2 regions of the Massilia sp. Dwa41.01b genome follow, and region 2 is predicted to be linked to the other one. Evidence: predicted binding sites of a transcription regulator. Region 2 holds the regulator's gene; the other holds the start of a gene.
What was found. Region 2 encodes FliA, which starts transcription of late flagellar genes. Its sites were predicted from a motif close to CTAAAGTTTNNNNNNNNNNNGCCGNTA; they were not measured.

Region 1: G4G28_RS22905 (LPP20 family lipoprotein) is a predicted target of FliA. The motif match lies at 2,421-2,447, and genes of this name have one in related genera.

What each region holds. Positions count from the first base shown of each region.
Region 1 covers NZ_CP050454.1:4,962,341-4,969,920, forward strand. Annotated here, with positions in the region: gene G4G28_RS22895 (TraB/GumN family protein) at 1-981, opposite strand, end outside; gene G4G28_RS22900 (TraB/GumN family protein) at 990-2,042, opposite strand; gene G4G28_RS22905 (LPP20 family lipoprotein) at 2,499-3,038, shown strand; partial or broken gene G4G28_RS29530 (flagellar assembly protein T N-terminal domain-containing protein) at 3,028-3,720, shown strand; gene G4G28_RS29535 (FlgT C-terminal domain-containing protein) at 3,935-4,228, shown strand; gene G4G28_RS27105 (UdgX family uracil-DNA binding protein) at 4,569-5,153, opposite strand; partial or broken gene G4G28_RS27110 (TIGR03915 family putative DNA repair protein) at 5,366-5,887, opposite strand; partial or broken gene G4G28_RS22920 (putative DNA modification/repair radical SAM protein) at 6,119-7,352, opposite strand.
Region 2 covers NZ_CP050454.1:4,183,400-4,190,979, reverse strand. Annotated here, with positions in the region: gene flhA (flagellar biosynthesis protein FlhA) at 1-428, shown strand, start outside; gene flhF (flagellar biosynthesis protein FlhF) at 1,111-2,532, shown strand; gene G4G28_RS19305 (antiactivator of flagellar biosynthesis FleN protein) at 2,525-3,343, shown strand; gene G4G28_RS19300 (RNA polymerase sigma factor FliA) at 3,359-4,087, shown strand; gene G4G28_RS19295 (flagellar motor protein) at 4,069-4,812, shown strand; gene motD (flagellar motor protein MotD) at 4,814-5,548, shown strand; gene G4G28_RS19285 (hypothetical protein) at 5,783-6,274, shown strand; gene G4G28_RS19280 (M35 family metallo-endopeptidase) at 6,394-7,500, opposite strand.

The DNA.
Region 1 (7,580 bases), 780 kb from region 2:
GATGTGTACGACCGTGAAGGTGCTGGCGTTCGTGGCGAGCGCCTTTTCCGCAGCCGCCACCCACTGCTCGGCGGCGCGCGCGTGCATGTCCTTCAGCTCGGGTTGCAAGGTCGCGACCGAACTGGTTCCGAGGGCATTGCTGCAGGCCGCAGTGCGGTCGGCAAAGCTCAGCTTGCGGATCTCGTCGAGGTCGCCGACCGCCCAGGCGTTGGCACGGGTACGCATCACGTCGACGTCCGTGTCCAGGCTGTCGATGGTCCTGGCCAGGCAAGGCACGTCGTCCATGCTGGACTTCTTGAACTCGCGCAGCGCCTTGACCGGCTGCTTGATCGTCACGTGGTAGCTGGCATCGGTGAATTTCAGGTGGTGTTTTTCGGCCAGCTCGCCGATTCGTTTGCGTACTTCATCCCCGCGCGACAGGCCGGCGTGGCGCAATGCGCGGCTGTACAGTTCGTCGGCGACAAAGGAAGGCCGTTCACGCTCGACGCCCTGATCGCCCGCGAAATATTTTTCCTTCAGGGGCAGCCAGCGCGCATACAACTCGGGCGGCAGGATGTCCCTGAGCTCGCGGCCATCGGGATTTTTCTTGGCGCCGATCAGGAAAGGCAAGGCCGCCACCCCGCTCCAGCCGACGTCGACGCTCACCTCCGGCGGCTTCAGGTATTCCTGGGAGTGCGCGATGATCCTTTCGACCGCGCGCGATTGCCATTCCATCTTGGCCGGCAAGGGCGAATAGGTGCCGAACACCCATAGCACATGCTCGCCCTTCGACACCTTCCACAAGCCCGGACCCGGGCGGCTGCCCGAGACGAGCACGGTCTGGGGCAGGGCCTCGCCGTTCTCGAGGGTCGGGGCGGCGGCCGGGCTTGCCTGGTTTGCCGCAGGTGCCAGCGCCGCCGGCGTACTGCCGGCCTCGCTCTGCGCCCGGGCCGGCAGGGCCAGCAAGCACAGGACCAGTACGGCCGAGGTGCGTTTCGCCATCGCGGGCCTCATTTCGGCGCCTCCACCGTATAGCCTTTCGCCTGGAGTGTCGCGATGATGCCCTTTGGATCGAGGATATCCTTGATGTGCACCATGGCGAACGTGCTGGTATTGGCCGCCAGCGCTTTCTCGGCGGCGGCAAGCCAGGAGTCCGATGCCTGTTGCGTCAGGGTGTGCAATTCGGGCTGATTCTTTGCCAGGGAACTGCTGAGGACGGCCTGCTTGCAGGCTGCCCGGTCGCCATAGTTCAGCTTGCGAATGTTTTCGATCTCACCCGTCGCCCAGGCATTGGCCAGCTCGCGCGTAGCGCCGAGTTCGCTTTCAAGGCGCTCCATGGTCTTGGCCAGGCAGGGCACGTCGTCCATCGCCGACTTCTTGAAGTCGCGCACGGCCTTGCCCGGATCCTTGATCTTGATTTCGACCGTCGGGTCGCTCACTTTCAGCTTGTGCTTCTTGACGAGCCCCTCGATGGTCTTTTCCACCTCGGTGCCGCGGGTCAGGCCCGCCTCCTTGAGCGCACGGTTCGACAACTCGAAGGCCACGAACGAAGGGCGTTCACGCTCGATGCCGCTGTCGTTGCCAAAATACTTTTGTTTCAGCGGTTGCCAGCGGGCATAGACGTCGGGCGGCAGCAAATCCTTCAGCTCGGCGCCATCGGGATTTTTCTTGACGCCGATCAGGAAGGGCAAGGCCGTGATGGCGCCCCAGCCGACACCGATCTGCGCCAATGGCGGCTTCAGGTATTCCTGGGAACCGGCGATGGCTTTCTCGACATTGCGCGAGCGCCACTCCATTTTCTCGGGCAAGGGCGTGTAGACGCCGAATACCCACATCATGTGATCGCCCTTCGACACCTTCCACAGGCCCGGACCCGGTCGCGCGCCGGAAACGAGCACGGTCTGGGGCGCCTCCTCGACAATCTCGGTCACCGCTGCCGGCGCGGCCCCTACTGGCTCGGGCGCGGCCGTTGCCGTCTGGGGCGCAGTCTCGGCCGTGGCCTGCGACCATGCCGGCAGGCTCAGGGAACAGAGAATCAATGCGGGCAAAACGCGTTGCAACATCGTGACATCCCTTCTGGTAATCGTTGTTGAAGCTATTAGGGGGATTGTCTTTGCATTAAGCAAGATAAGCAAGAAACAAGATGTTACAAGAGCCATATGCATGCCGGGCATCTGCGGAGATCACGGGCGTGCGGGATGCCTGTTGCGTGTCGCCCAAGCGTGTCGCCGCCGCAGAAGCAGCCCTGGGGCAGGTTTGCGATCATGAAGGACCCCGAGGCAATCAGTTCGTGCTGTCCTCGTCCTGACTTGCTGAGCTTGATTCGCGGCAGGCGATGACAGGACGGCCACCAGCGTGATCGAACAGGCATCGCCGGCGTGATGGAGCCGGCAAGAAGCTTGCGATTTTACTGCTTTGCGGCAAAATATTTCCGTACGTCCATCAAGATCCGGCGCAGCCGACCGTTATTCAGACTGATACCGCGCTCATCGCGCCTGCATTTTCCCACCGGATCCGTCATGAAAATCGTCGCTGTCCTCGCCCTCGCCTGCGCTTCGCTGCTGTCCGCCTGCGGCACCCTGCCTTCCATGGCGCACCAGGCGCCCGCTCACCAACCTGTCCTCGTCACGCTGCACGCAACCGGCTACGGCGCCGTCAACACGGCCGCCTGCGAAGGCCAGTGCGACCGTGTGTCGCCGGCCCAGCGCAAGCTGCTGGCCATGCGCGCCGCGCGCCTGGACGCCTACCGCGCCATGGCCGAACAGGTCTATGGCCTGCGCATCGAAGGCGGCAGCACGGTTGGCTCGATGGCGCTCAAGGACGATAGTTTCAAGGTGTATATTGACGCCTTCATCCGTGGCGCGCGCGTGACCAAGGTTACCCAGCGCGAAGACGGCAGCTACGAGACGAGCGTGGAGATGGATTTCGACACCAATGCGGCCCCCTCCCAAGCCCAGGTTGCCAGCCCCGCTCCGGCGGTGGCCAAGGCCGCCCGCACCATGGTGGGAGGCGCCGGCCCCGGCGCCGCCTATGGCGCGTCGTTCTACCATGCCCAGTAAGGCCTTCGCCTTCTTTCGCGCCGCGCTGGCGGCAATCCTCGTGCCCCTGCTGCTGGCCGCGAGCGCACTGCCCGCTTTCTCCGCCCCGATCGAAGCCGAAGGCGTCGCCGCCATCGCCGAAGGCGGCGTGGCGAAAGCTCGCCAGAATGCCATTCGCGACGCCCTCGAGCAGCTCGGGCTGCGCAGTGCCGCGCGCGTGGAAGTCGCCGCCGGCGCCAGCAGCCGCGGCACCTCGTTCGACAGCAGCCGCGTCCAGCCGGCCGCGGAATTCGACCGCTACAGCGTCCTGCGCGAGTGGCAGACGGGCCAGCTGCTGCACGTGCGCATCGCGGTGAAGGAAGAAGACGCGCCCGCGCGGCAGCGTCAACCTCGCCTACAGGAAGAAACTCGTCGTCACGCCCTTCCACTTGCGCAGCTCACCCCAGCTCGACGACATCGACGGCATCGCCACCCGCCTGCCCCAGAGCTGCTGCGCCGCATGACGGCATCGGGCAGGTTCCTCGGCAAGGCCAGTCCCTATGTCGTGTCGCCCGGCGCCAGCGGCCCGGCTGCCGACACGGCGGCGGTGCGCCGCATCGCGACCATGCACGAGAGCCAGTTCGTCATCTCGGGCGAGATCGTCGACGCCAGCCGTTTCGAGCAGCCGGCCTATTACGGCCTGTGGAAGCGCCGCGCGCGCCGCATCGAGATCGCCTTCTTCGTGCACGACGGCCTGACCGGCACCCTGCTGGCGCGCCATACGGCGGTGGTCGAGCAGCCCGGCGAAGGGACGGTCGGGCGCGACAAGCCGTTCGGCAGCGCCAGCTTCGCCGCCACGCCGTTTGGCGGCGCCATCCTGCGCGCGCTCGACGAAGGCATCGCCGCCATCGCCGCCGACCTCGCTCCCCCTGCCCTTCATGGCCAAGGTGGTGCAGGTGCAGGGCGAGCGCATCTTCATCGACGCCGGCAGCACCTCGTCGGTGGCGCCGGGCGACCAGTTGGTCGTCTATCGTGCCGACACGCGCCAGCAGGTGTACGGCGCCGATCCCCTGGTGCCGCTCGGGACCGTGGAAACGCCGGTCGGCACCGTGACGATCGTGCAGGTGCAGCCGGGGTTTGCGATCGGGACGGTGACGCCGCCGGCGGCAGCCAGGCAGGTCAGCGCGGGGGATATGGTGCGCTTCGATGTGGCGGTGATGCCGGGGCGGTAAGCGGTTGCGATGTCTGCCAAACCGCAACGCCGGCTTGACGTAGGGTGGGGTCTTGACCCCACGCGGTATAGCACGCCTGCCCGTCGAAACGGCGGTAACACTGATTCGATCGAACCGACATCACATCTATGCGGCTCGCGATGCGTTCAGGTGGACGCAACCGTGCTATACCGCGTGGGCACAGAGTGCCCACCCTGCGAAGATCGCCAGTGCCATACCGCGTGGGGTCAGGACCCTCGCCGGGCGCCCCCTGTAGGGTGGGCACCTGTGCCCGCGCGGAATGGCACCTTCGCATATCGAGATGCAAGCCCTGGGATGCAACCGTGCCATAGCGGGGGAATCAAGACCCACCCTGGGCCGCCGGCTCTTCCGGCTGCCGCTCCAGCAACTGCTGCGCCAGTTTTAAGCCCTCGACCATCACGTTGAACGCCTGGTGCCGGGTTTCCTCGTCCGGCACGCGCAGGATGTACGAGGGGTGGTAGACCGTGACGACCCAGCGCCCCTCGTGCTCGATTGCCTTGCCGAGCATGTCTCCCAGCTTCGCCTTGCCATCGCGCAGGACCGATTTCAGGGCCGTGGCACCCAGGGCCACGATCACCTTCGGCTTGACGGCCGCCAGTTCCTTCTCCAGCCAGTAATGGCAGGCCTCGACTTCGCGCTGGGCGGGCGTCTTGTGCAGGCGCCGCTTGCCGCGCGGTTCCCACTTGAAGTGTTTCACCGCATTGGTCAGATAAATCGTGCGGCGCTCGAGTTGCGCCGCCTCGAACACACGGTCGAGCAGCTTGCCGGCCGGGCCGACAAAGGCTTCGCCGGCCAGGTCTTCCTGGTCGCCGGGCTGCTCGCCCACCAGCATGATGGGCGCCTTCTTCGGCCCGGCTCCCGGCACGGCCTGGTAGCGAACTGCCACAGCTCGCAGCGCCGGCATTCGTCCAGTTTCGATGGCTGCTGGCGCTCCGGTTGCGCGTCGAGTGGCGCGATCGGGATGGTGGCGCCGCTCTTGCGGCCCACCGCCTGCGCCTGGCCCGTGCTGCGCGCACCCAGTTCGGCATTACTCACCATGGCAGGCACGATCGCGCCCTCCGGCAGGTTCTTCCAGAAACGCGACGGGATATGGCTTTGCAGCAGCTGCGCATTCACGCGCGCGGGATTGAAGATGCTGCGGTAATAGGTGAGCCAGAGCGCTTCGCCGGTATCAATCAGGTCGGCCGCGCTGCTCATCAAGGGACCGGTGTGGTGCAGCGTGGCGCCATCCCACATCACGCTGGCGTCGGGGGTACCGATCATCCAGGTGACGCCGCCCATGCGGTTTTTGAAATGCTCGGCAACCCGCGGCAGGACGTCGTGGCGCGGTTCGAACCAGGCGGCAAATTGCGGCGGGCCCGCATCCAGGGGCCGTTCGCGGAATCGGATGTAAGCATGCATGTCGTGCTCCTCGCGGCGCACCGCCTTTACCATGCCATGCAGGCGTGCGCCGTCGGCATCGGCCGGCGACTGCACGTCGTGCTCGCCGTGGGTCCAGCGCCAGATGACCCGGTACAGGAAGGCCCAGCGGTCGGGCACGCGGCAGCAGGCGGCCGACCCAGCATGTCCATGAAGGCGCGCGGGATGCGTGGTTGATGGGGCGGTGCCGGTTTCGGGGACTGTCCCCGGCAGGAACATTATCGGCAGAAGCGGCCGCGTCCGGCGCACCCGAGGCGTCGTCGCCAGGAAGGTCGGCAAAGAGGTCGGCGGCCGCGCCGCCGGGTTCGCTCCAGGTGACCAGTTCCGGTGCCACGCCGTGCATCAACAGGTCGCGCGCGGCGGCGCGCCATTCGGCAAAATTAGCGACGGTCAGCGGCCGCCCGGCGCTCACCGCGGCAAGCCTTGCAGCTGCGGCGGCGCCCGCCGGGTTCATGCCGCCTGCAGTTCCGGCCACAGGTTCATCTGCTCCTGCGGCGCGCCCAGGTGGCGCCCGCAGCAGGTCGGAACTGGCGAGACCCTGCGCCGGCTTGTAGTCGGCCGTGACGACGAAGGGCGCGATCTTCTTCATGCTGCAACGCAGGCGCGACAGATCTTCCCAGCGCACCCGGCGCAGGCGCCGCAGTTCGACGATGCGCTTGGCGTTGCGCAGGCCGATGCCGGGCACGCGCGCGATCATCTCGGCCTCGGCGCGGTTCAGGTCCATCGGAAAGTGGTCGCGGTTCGACAATGCCCAGGCCAGTTTCGGATCAACATCCAGCGCAAGGTTGCCGGCCTGCGGCATCAACTCGCCGGCGGTAAAGCCATAGCTGCGCAGCAGGAAGTCGGCCTGGTACAGGCGGTGCTCGCGCAAGAGCGGCGGCGGCGCCAGCGGCACGCTTTTCGGGCTCTGCGGGATCGGGCTGAAAGCCGAGTAGTACACGCGTTTCAGTTTATAACTGCCGTACAGGGTTTCGGCCGTGTTCAGGATGGTTTGATCGTCGCTGGCGTCGGCGCCGACGATCATCTGCGTGCTCTGCCCGGCCGGCGCGAACGATGGCGCTTTCGGCTCCTCGGCCTTTTCGTCGAGCTTGCGGCGGATGGAACCCATCGCCAGCTTGATGGTATGCACGTTCTTTTCTGGCGCGAGGCGGGTGACGCTGTCGTGGGTGGGCAGCTCGATGTTCACCGACAGGCGGTCGGCATAGCGGCCGGCCTCGGCGATGAGCAGCGGGTCGGCATCTGGAATGGTTTTCAGGTGAATATAGCCCCTGAAATTGTGCACCTCGCGCAACTGGCGCGCCACGGCGACGAGCTGCTCCATCGTGTAGTCGCTCGACTGGATGATGCCGGAACTGAGGAACAAGCCGTCGATGTAGTTGCGCAGGTAAAAGTCGTGGGTGAGCTTCACCACTTCCTCGACCGAAAAGCGCGCACGCGGCACGTTCGAGGTACGGCGGTTGACGCAGTACTGGCAGTCGTAGATGCAGAAATTGGTGAGCAGGATCTTCAGCAGCGACACGCAGCGGCCATCCGGCGTGTAGCTGTGACAGATGCCCATGCCGGTGGTGGCGCCGATACCGCCGTCGCTGCCGTCGGATGCACGTTTCGGGGCACCGCTGCTGGCGCAGGAGGCGTCGTACTTGGCGGCGTCCGCCAGGATTTCGAGCTTGTCGGAAAGTTTCATCGGAGTGGAGAAACTGTATGGGCGTACAGTATATACCACTCGCTGTACCGACGTCGCGCGGGTGCTTGCAGGTGTTGCGGGGCAGGTACGCGATCGAATTTCCAGACGCCAGCTTTTATTCGCACAGGGTAGCGCGCTCTTTTTCCGGTGATCGTGTTGCAAAAATGAAATTTATAGAAAATAAGCTGCCAATTTGCAATAAAATAACAATAACGAAGTGCAACACGG
Region 2 (7,580 bases):
ACATGCGCACCATCATCGAGACGCTGTCGGAACACGCCGGCGTGCAGGATCCGACCGATTTGACGGCGCTGGTGCGCGTGGCGCTGGGCCGGGCGATCGTGCAGCAGCTGTTCCCGGGCACCAACGAACTGAGCGTGATGACCCTGGACAACCGCCTCGAGCGTTTGCTGATGCAGGCGCTTGGCGCCGGCGGCGACGGTACCGGCATCGAGCCCGGCCTTGCCGACACCATCGCCCAGCAGGCGCACAACGCCGCGCAGCAGCAGGAAGCCATGGGCCACACCCCGGTGCTGCTGGTCCCGGCTCCGCTGCGCGTGCTGCTGTCGCGTTTCCTGCGCCGCGCGCTGCCGCAGCTGAAGGTCTTGTCGCATTCGGAGATCCCGGAGAGCAAGACGATTCGGGTGACCAGCCTGGTGGGCGTGCAATAAGGTAGGGTAGGCGGGTCGTCACCAAGCCCCAGGCTTGGATGACCCTACGCGTTCAACGAACGGTCGAGAAACCCGGTGTGCGCAGGAGCGTTGACCGCCGGTGGTTTGCAAGGTTTGCCGAGCCCGTCGGCGCGCCGTTATCGGACCGCACCGTCCGCGTGGGCACAGGTGCCCACCCTACGGGAAGTACCCGAGTTCGCAAGCTCCACCCCGTAGCGCATCCGTAGGGGCGGGGCCGCCGAGGCACCCTGTGCCCACGCGGTTACAGCAGGAGATACCCGAGTTCGCAAGCTCCACCCCGTAGCGCATCCGTAGGGTGGACGGGGCCGCCGAGGCACCCTGTGCCCACGCGGTTACAGCAGGAGATACCTGGGTTCGCAAGCTCCATTCCGTAGCGCATCCGTAGGGTGGGCGGGGCGGCCGAGGCACCCTGTTCCCACGCGGTTACAGCAGGAGATACCCGGGTTCGCAAGCTCCACCCCGTAGCGCATCCGTAGGGTGGGCGCCCCGAGCCCACGCGGTAACGCGACCGCAAGCCATACCACTCCACCATCAAATTCGAATTAACCCACTTTCCCCATCCTTTTCCGCTGATGGTTGCTTCACAGCATCGTCAATAATCTAGCCATAGACCGGAGACTTCCGTCCCGGCATGAATAGATCAAGCAGTTCGGAGAATAAGATGAATGTGAAGAAATTTACAGCGGCAACCTCCCGTGAAGCCTTGCGCAAGGTGCGCGATGCGCTCGGGCCCGATGCCGTCATCCTCTCGAACCGTCCGGTCGATGGCGTCGTCGAAATCCTCGCACTCGACAACGACGACGTCGCCTCGCTGGCCGCGCCAGCCGCCGGTTCGCCGATGGCCCAGCCGGCACCGCGCCTGGACCACCTGAATCCCTTCGACGACGCCGAGCCGGCTTTTGTGAACCGCCGCAGCGCCGCGCCCGCAGCGCCGGCCCCCGAACACGTCTACGCCACCCGCCGCGCACCGGCGATGGAGCCGGAATTCGAAGCCGCCTTCGCCGCGCCGCGCCGCGCCGCCGCTCCTGCGCCAGCCCCGGCCGCTGCACCCGCTTTTGATATGAGCGCGATGACGCAGATGATGCAGGCCGCGATTGCCCAGGCCCAGGAATCGGCTGCGCAAGAGATGAGCGGCATGATGAGCGAACTGCGCGCCATGCGCGGCATGATGGAAACCCAGCTGGCCGAACTGTCCTGGGGCGGTACCCAGCAGCGCGAACCGCACAAGGCGGCCGTGCTCCGCGAAATGCTGGGCGCCGGTTTCTCGGCCTCGCTGTCGCGCTACCTGATCGACAAGATGCCTGCCAACAAGGACGCGGCCGAAGCCATGCGCTGGATCAAGACTGTGCTGGCGCGTAACCTGACCACCATGGCCGACGAAGACAGCCTGCTGGAAAAGGGCGGCGTGTTCGCCCTGGTCGGCCCGACCGGCGTCGGCAAGACCACCACCACCGCGAAACTGGCCGCGCGCTGCGTCATGCGCCACGGTGCGGAAAAGCTGGCCCTGATCACCACCGATGCCTACCGTATCGGCGGCCACGAGCAGCTGCGCATCTATGGCAAGATCCTGGGCGTGATGGTGCACTCGGTGAAGGACGAAGCCGACCTGCGCATCGCCCTGAAAGAACTGAAGAACAAGCACACCGTGCTCATCGACACCATCGGCATGTCGCAGCGCGACCAGATGGTGACGGAACAGGTGGCCATGCTGAACGGCGCCGGCGCGGACGTGAAACGCCTGCTGTGCCTGAACGCGACGGCCACCAACGAAACCCTGGCCGAAGTCGTGCGCGCCTACCAGGGCAGCGGCCTGCACGGCTGCATCATGACCAAGCTCGACGAAGCCGCCTCGATCGGCAACGTGCTCGACGTGATGATCCGCCAGAAGCTGAACCTGCACTACATCTCGAACGGCCAGCGCGTGCCGGAAGACCTGCACCTGGCCGACCGCGCCATGCTGGTCGACCGCGCCTTCCGCGGCCGCCGCGATGCCGCATCCCAGTTCGAGGACGCCGACCTGCCGCTGATGATGGCCCGTGCCGGCAAAGCCGACGACAGCCTGCGCGAGGTGCGTTTTGTCTAGTTTCGACTTTGACCAGGCCGAGGGCCTGCGCCGGATGCTGGCCGGCGCCCAGCCGCGCGTCGTGACCTTCCTGTCCGCCACCCCGGGCGACGACAAGAGCGCCATGCTGGTGAACCTGGGCGCCTCGCTGTTTCAATCCGGCAACGACGTGCTGATCGTCGACGCCTGCCTGCGCAACCACAGCGTCGCCTATCGCCTGGAGATGGAACGCCATGCCGACCTGATGCAGGTGGCACGCCAGGAATGCGCGCTCGACCAGGTGGTGCAGCATGCGCCGCAAGGCTTCGCGCTGGCGCTGCTGGCCCGCGACGGCCGCCTGCCGCAGGATGCGGTCGAGGCGCGCCGCCTGGCCAAGGCCTTCGATGTGCTGGTCAAGCGCCAGGGCGGCATCGTCATCGTCGATGGCGAACTGAACCGCGATGGCAGCCTGGCCTTGCCGGCGCTGGCGGACTCGGAAATCGTGATCCAGGTCTCCACCAACGCCACCTCGATCACCAACGCCTATGGCCTGATCAAGCGCCTGGCGCAGGAGCTGGGACGCCGCCGTTTCGGCATCCTTGTCACCGGGGCAACGGAGGCGGAGGCCCGTGTTGTTTACGATAATATGGCGTCAGCGGCAAGTCGTTACCTTGCAGTAACGTTGAGTTCCATGGGCTCGGTCCCGGCAGACGAATACCTGCACCGCGCCGCGCGTCTCGGCCGTGCCGTGGTCGATGCGTTTCCGCTGGCCGGTGCCTCGGTGGCTTTCCGCCAACTCGCCGGGCGTTTCAGCGGTGTGCGTCAGACCCGCGGCGCGCACTTCGGTTCTTAAGAAAAAAGCACAAGCATGTATACCGTCAAAGGGAAAGCGGACAAGAACCACCTGCTCACCGAGCACGCCCCGCTGGTCAAGCGCCTCGCGCACCAGATGAAGGCGAAATTGCCGCCATCGGTGGAGGTGGACGACCTGATCCAGGCCGGCATGATGGGCCTGCTCGACGCCATCAACCGCTACGAAGACAACCACGGCGCCCAATTCGAAACCTATGCAGTGCTGCGCATCCGCGGCGCCATGGTCGACGAGTTGCGCAGCAACGACTGGATGCCGCGCAGTACCCGTCAGACCATGAAGAAAGTGGAATCCGCCATGACCGCACTGCAGCAGAAGCTGGGCCGCGCGCCCTCCGAGACCGAAGTCGCCAAATCGCTCGACGTGTCCCTGGCCGATTACCAGGAAATGCTGTTCGAAGGCGGCGGCCACCAGCTGGTCTATTACGAGGACTTCCACGACGAGGATGGCAACGATTCCTTCCTCGACCGGTATGCGGTCGACGACGACGACCCGCTGCGCGCGCTGCTCGACACCGACTTCCGCCAGGCCGTGATCGGCGCCATCGACGGCTTGCCGCCGCGCGAGAAAATCCTCATGGGCCTGTACTACGAGGAAGAGCTGAACCTGAAGGAAATCGGCGCCGTCCTTGGCGTGTCGGAATCGCGCGTGTCGCAGCTCCACACGCAAGCCGTGGCGCGCCTGCGTGCCTCGCTCAAGGAAAAGCTGTGGACTTCGCCAGCCTGATCGGCCTGGCGCTGGCGATTATCGGCCTTGTTGTCGGGCACACGCTCGACGGCGGCCGCTTCGCCTCGCTCATTCAACCGGCAGCCTTCGCCATCGTCGTCGTCGGTACGTTCGGGGCGGTGCTCCTGCAGTCCGAGGCGCGTACTTTCCGCCGCGGCATGCAGATGCTGCGCTGGGTCTTCTTCCCGCCGAAGGACAAGCGCCAGCCGCTCTCGCGCGAGATCGCGCTGTGGAGCCACACGGCACGGCGCGACGGCCTGCTCGCGCTCGAGCAGTACATGGGCGGCAAGGAGCCCTTCATCCAGAAGGGCCTGCGCCTGGTCGTCGACGGCGTCCACCCGGACAAGCTGCGCGGCCTGCTCGAGACCGAGGTCAGCGCCTTCGAGGCGGCCGAACGCCGCGCCGCGCGCATCTGGGAATCCGCTGCCGGCTACGCGCCGACCATCGGCATCCTGGGCGCCGTGCTGGGCCTCATCCACGTGATGGAAAACCTGTCCGACCCCTCGCGCCTGGGTTCCGGCATCGCGGTCGCTTTCGTCTCGACGGTGTATGGCGTGGGCCTTGCGAACCTGTTCTTCCTGCCGGTGGCCAACAAATTGAAAGCCCTGGTGGCGGACCGCGTCGCCCAGTACGACATCCTGCTGGAAGTCTTCCACGACCTGGCCAGCGGCAACCATGCGCGCGTGGTCGAGGAACGCATGGCCAGCCTCCTGGTGACGCACTGACATGGCGCGCAAACGCGTCGAGGAAGAGGCGGAAAACCACGACCGCTGGCTGATTTCGTACGCCGACTTCATCACGCTGCTGTTCGCCTTCTTTGTCGTGATGTACGCGATTTCCGTGGTCAACGTCGGAAAATACCGGGTGCTGTCGGACGCGCTTGGCGATGCCTTCGGCGGCAAGCCGACGACGCCGCAGGCCAGCAGCACCATCGAACAGCTGCCCCTGACGCAGCTGATCGCACGCAAGCGGCTGGAGGCCATGCGCCGCGAGCAGGAGCGCCTGAACACGCTCGCGCGCCAGTTGAATGCCTCGCTTGCGCCGCTGGTGAAAGACGGCAAGGTGCGCGTGACGCAGACCGCGCGCGGCGTCAAGGTCGACATCAATGCCAGCGTGCTCTTCGCCGAAGGGCAGGCGGTGCTGGGCAAGGATGCGCGTGCCACCCTCGGCACGGTGGCGGGCCTGCTGCAGCTTGACACCCATGCGATCCAGGTCGAAGGCCATACCGACGACCGGCCGATCGCCAATTCCGCGTTTCCGTCGAACTGGGAGTTATCGAGCGTGCGCGCCAGCAGCGTGGTGCGCCTGTTCATCGAAGGCGGCATCGATCCGTCGCGGCTGACCGCCGTCGGCCATGGCGCCAACCTACCGGTGGCGCCGAACACGGATGAAGCGGGCAGGGCACGCAACCGGCGCGTGGCGGTGACGATCCTGGCGGCCACGCCGCAAGAGGGCGGGTGAACGAATATTTCACGAAAGCCGCATTCGTGAAATATTCTGTATATCATGCTTTGTACCGCGTGGAGTCAGGAGCCTTGCCGGCCGCCTCCACCCTACGTTGGTGGTTTTCGTAGGGTGGAGTCCTGACTCCACGCGGTCCACCCACCGATCATCCGTGGATTCCGCAGCACCGCCACCCTTGGCTTTTGCGCCCCGTGCCCGCACAATGCTAAGCACAACCATACGGAGTCGAACATGCAACGCAGACCCTTCCTGCTGGCCGCCGTTGCGGCAGCCAGCTTTATTACCGCCTGTGCCAGTACGGCTGGAGAACCGACCGTGGACGTGAAACACAGTATCGATATCGCTACCCCGCCCGGCAAGGTGCTGGTCAACCTGACGATCACCAACCAGGGCAAGGCCACGGTCTGGATTCCGCGCGAGATTGCGCTGGAAAAGGAACTGACGGGCCGCCGCTTCGACGTGCGTGACTTCGGCAACCGGCCAATCGACTATACCGGCAAGATGGTCAAGCGCGCGGCACTCACGGCCGCCGACTACGAGCCTCTGGCACCGGGCAAGGTCCTGAAGAACACCATCGACATCACCCGCACCTACGCCTTCCAGAGCGGGCGTCACAGCTACAACATCGGCTATGCCGGCCCCGTGCTGGTCGATCCGAAGCGCCTGGATGCGCTGACGGAGTTCCCGGCCAAGCCGGTCTCCTTCGTCCATACCGGGCAATAAGCGAAGCCTCGGTCCCACGGCCGAAAAAAAGGTCCCGCCGAACCGCAAGTCAGACTTGCCGGTTCGCCGGGACCTTGTCGTTTCAGCCGGGTCAAGCCCGATGATGCCGAAACCAGTGCTTAGTTCAGCGCCGGGTTGTTTTCCGAGAAGTACTCGTGCGAGTCGGCGTTGTCGACAGCCTGGGTCGGATTGCTGATCGCCAGGCTGGCGGCCGCGCTCTGGCCATAGGCGTGGTCGTCGGTACCGGCGACAACGTTGAAGTGGCTCATCTCATGCACCAGGGTGCCGCCCTTCGAGTCGGTGCCCGTCATCGGTGCCGACCAGAACGCGTTGCAGACGTAGATGCGGTACGGCTGGGTCGGGTACACGTAGGCGTACGAGCTGTCGCGGCAGCTGCAATCGACCACCACGTTCTTGGTATCGAAGGCGCTCTTGATGTTGTTGTAATGCGAGCGCACGGTCGACACGCGCGAGGACGTGGCAGTGCCGAACCACTTGGTGTAGCGCGGACCCATCGTGGTGCGGGTCATGTAGCTGACCGAGCCGTTGGCGTAGTTCTTCGCAGCCGTGATCGCCGAAGCGATCGTGCTCTGCTGCGACGACGAGCACGAAGCGTAGCTCACGCCAGCCGGGGAAACCGTGCCGCCATCGCGTTTCAGCGCTTCCATGATGGGCGATTCCGAACCGCGCGGCAGGCGGCCCTGGACGTACAGGGTAGCCGCTTCCGACTGCAGCTCGCCGATGCCGGCGTTCGAGCCGGCGGCTTGCACGGTACCGCCGAGGCGGCCGTTATTCGTCAGGAACAGATCCGGCGAAGCGGTGCGATAGCGGATCGAGTAGTCGCCGCTGACGCTCATGTCGTACAGGGCAGACAGTTCCACTTTCACGGTATGCGACGCGCCTGGTTTCAGCAGGTAGTAGTCGGCCGCGGTCGGCTTGGCGCGCTTGACGAGGGCGCCGGTGTACGGGACGGCGGCGCCATCGCGCGTGACGTCGAACAGCGGCGCGCTCAGGCCTTCGAAAGGCGTGCGCGCCTTCAGCACGTATTGCGGGGTCGAGGAAGTGTTGGTCAGGGTGACGTTGACGACCACGTCGTCGCTGGCGCCAAGCGCGTTTTTCTCAGGGGTGACGGTCACTTTCACGCCGTTCGAACCTGCCTGGGCGCCGCATGCCATGCCGAGTGCTGCGATACCGATTGCCGACTTCAAGATGCTGTTCCAGCTCATGTGTCTTCTCCGTATAAAAATTGTCGTGGCTGCTCGCCACCCGCATTATTGTGTAAGCTCCCGTCGCATTTCATCGGAAT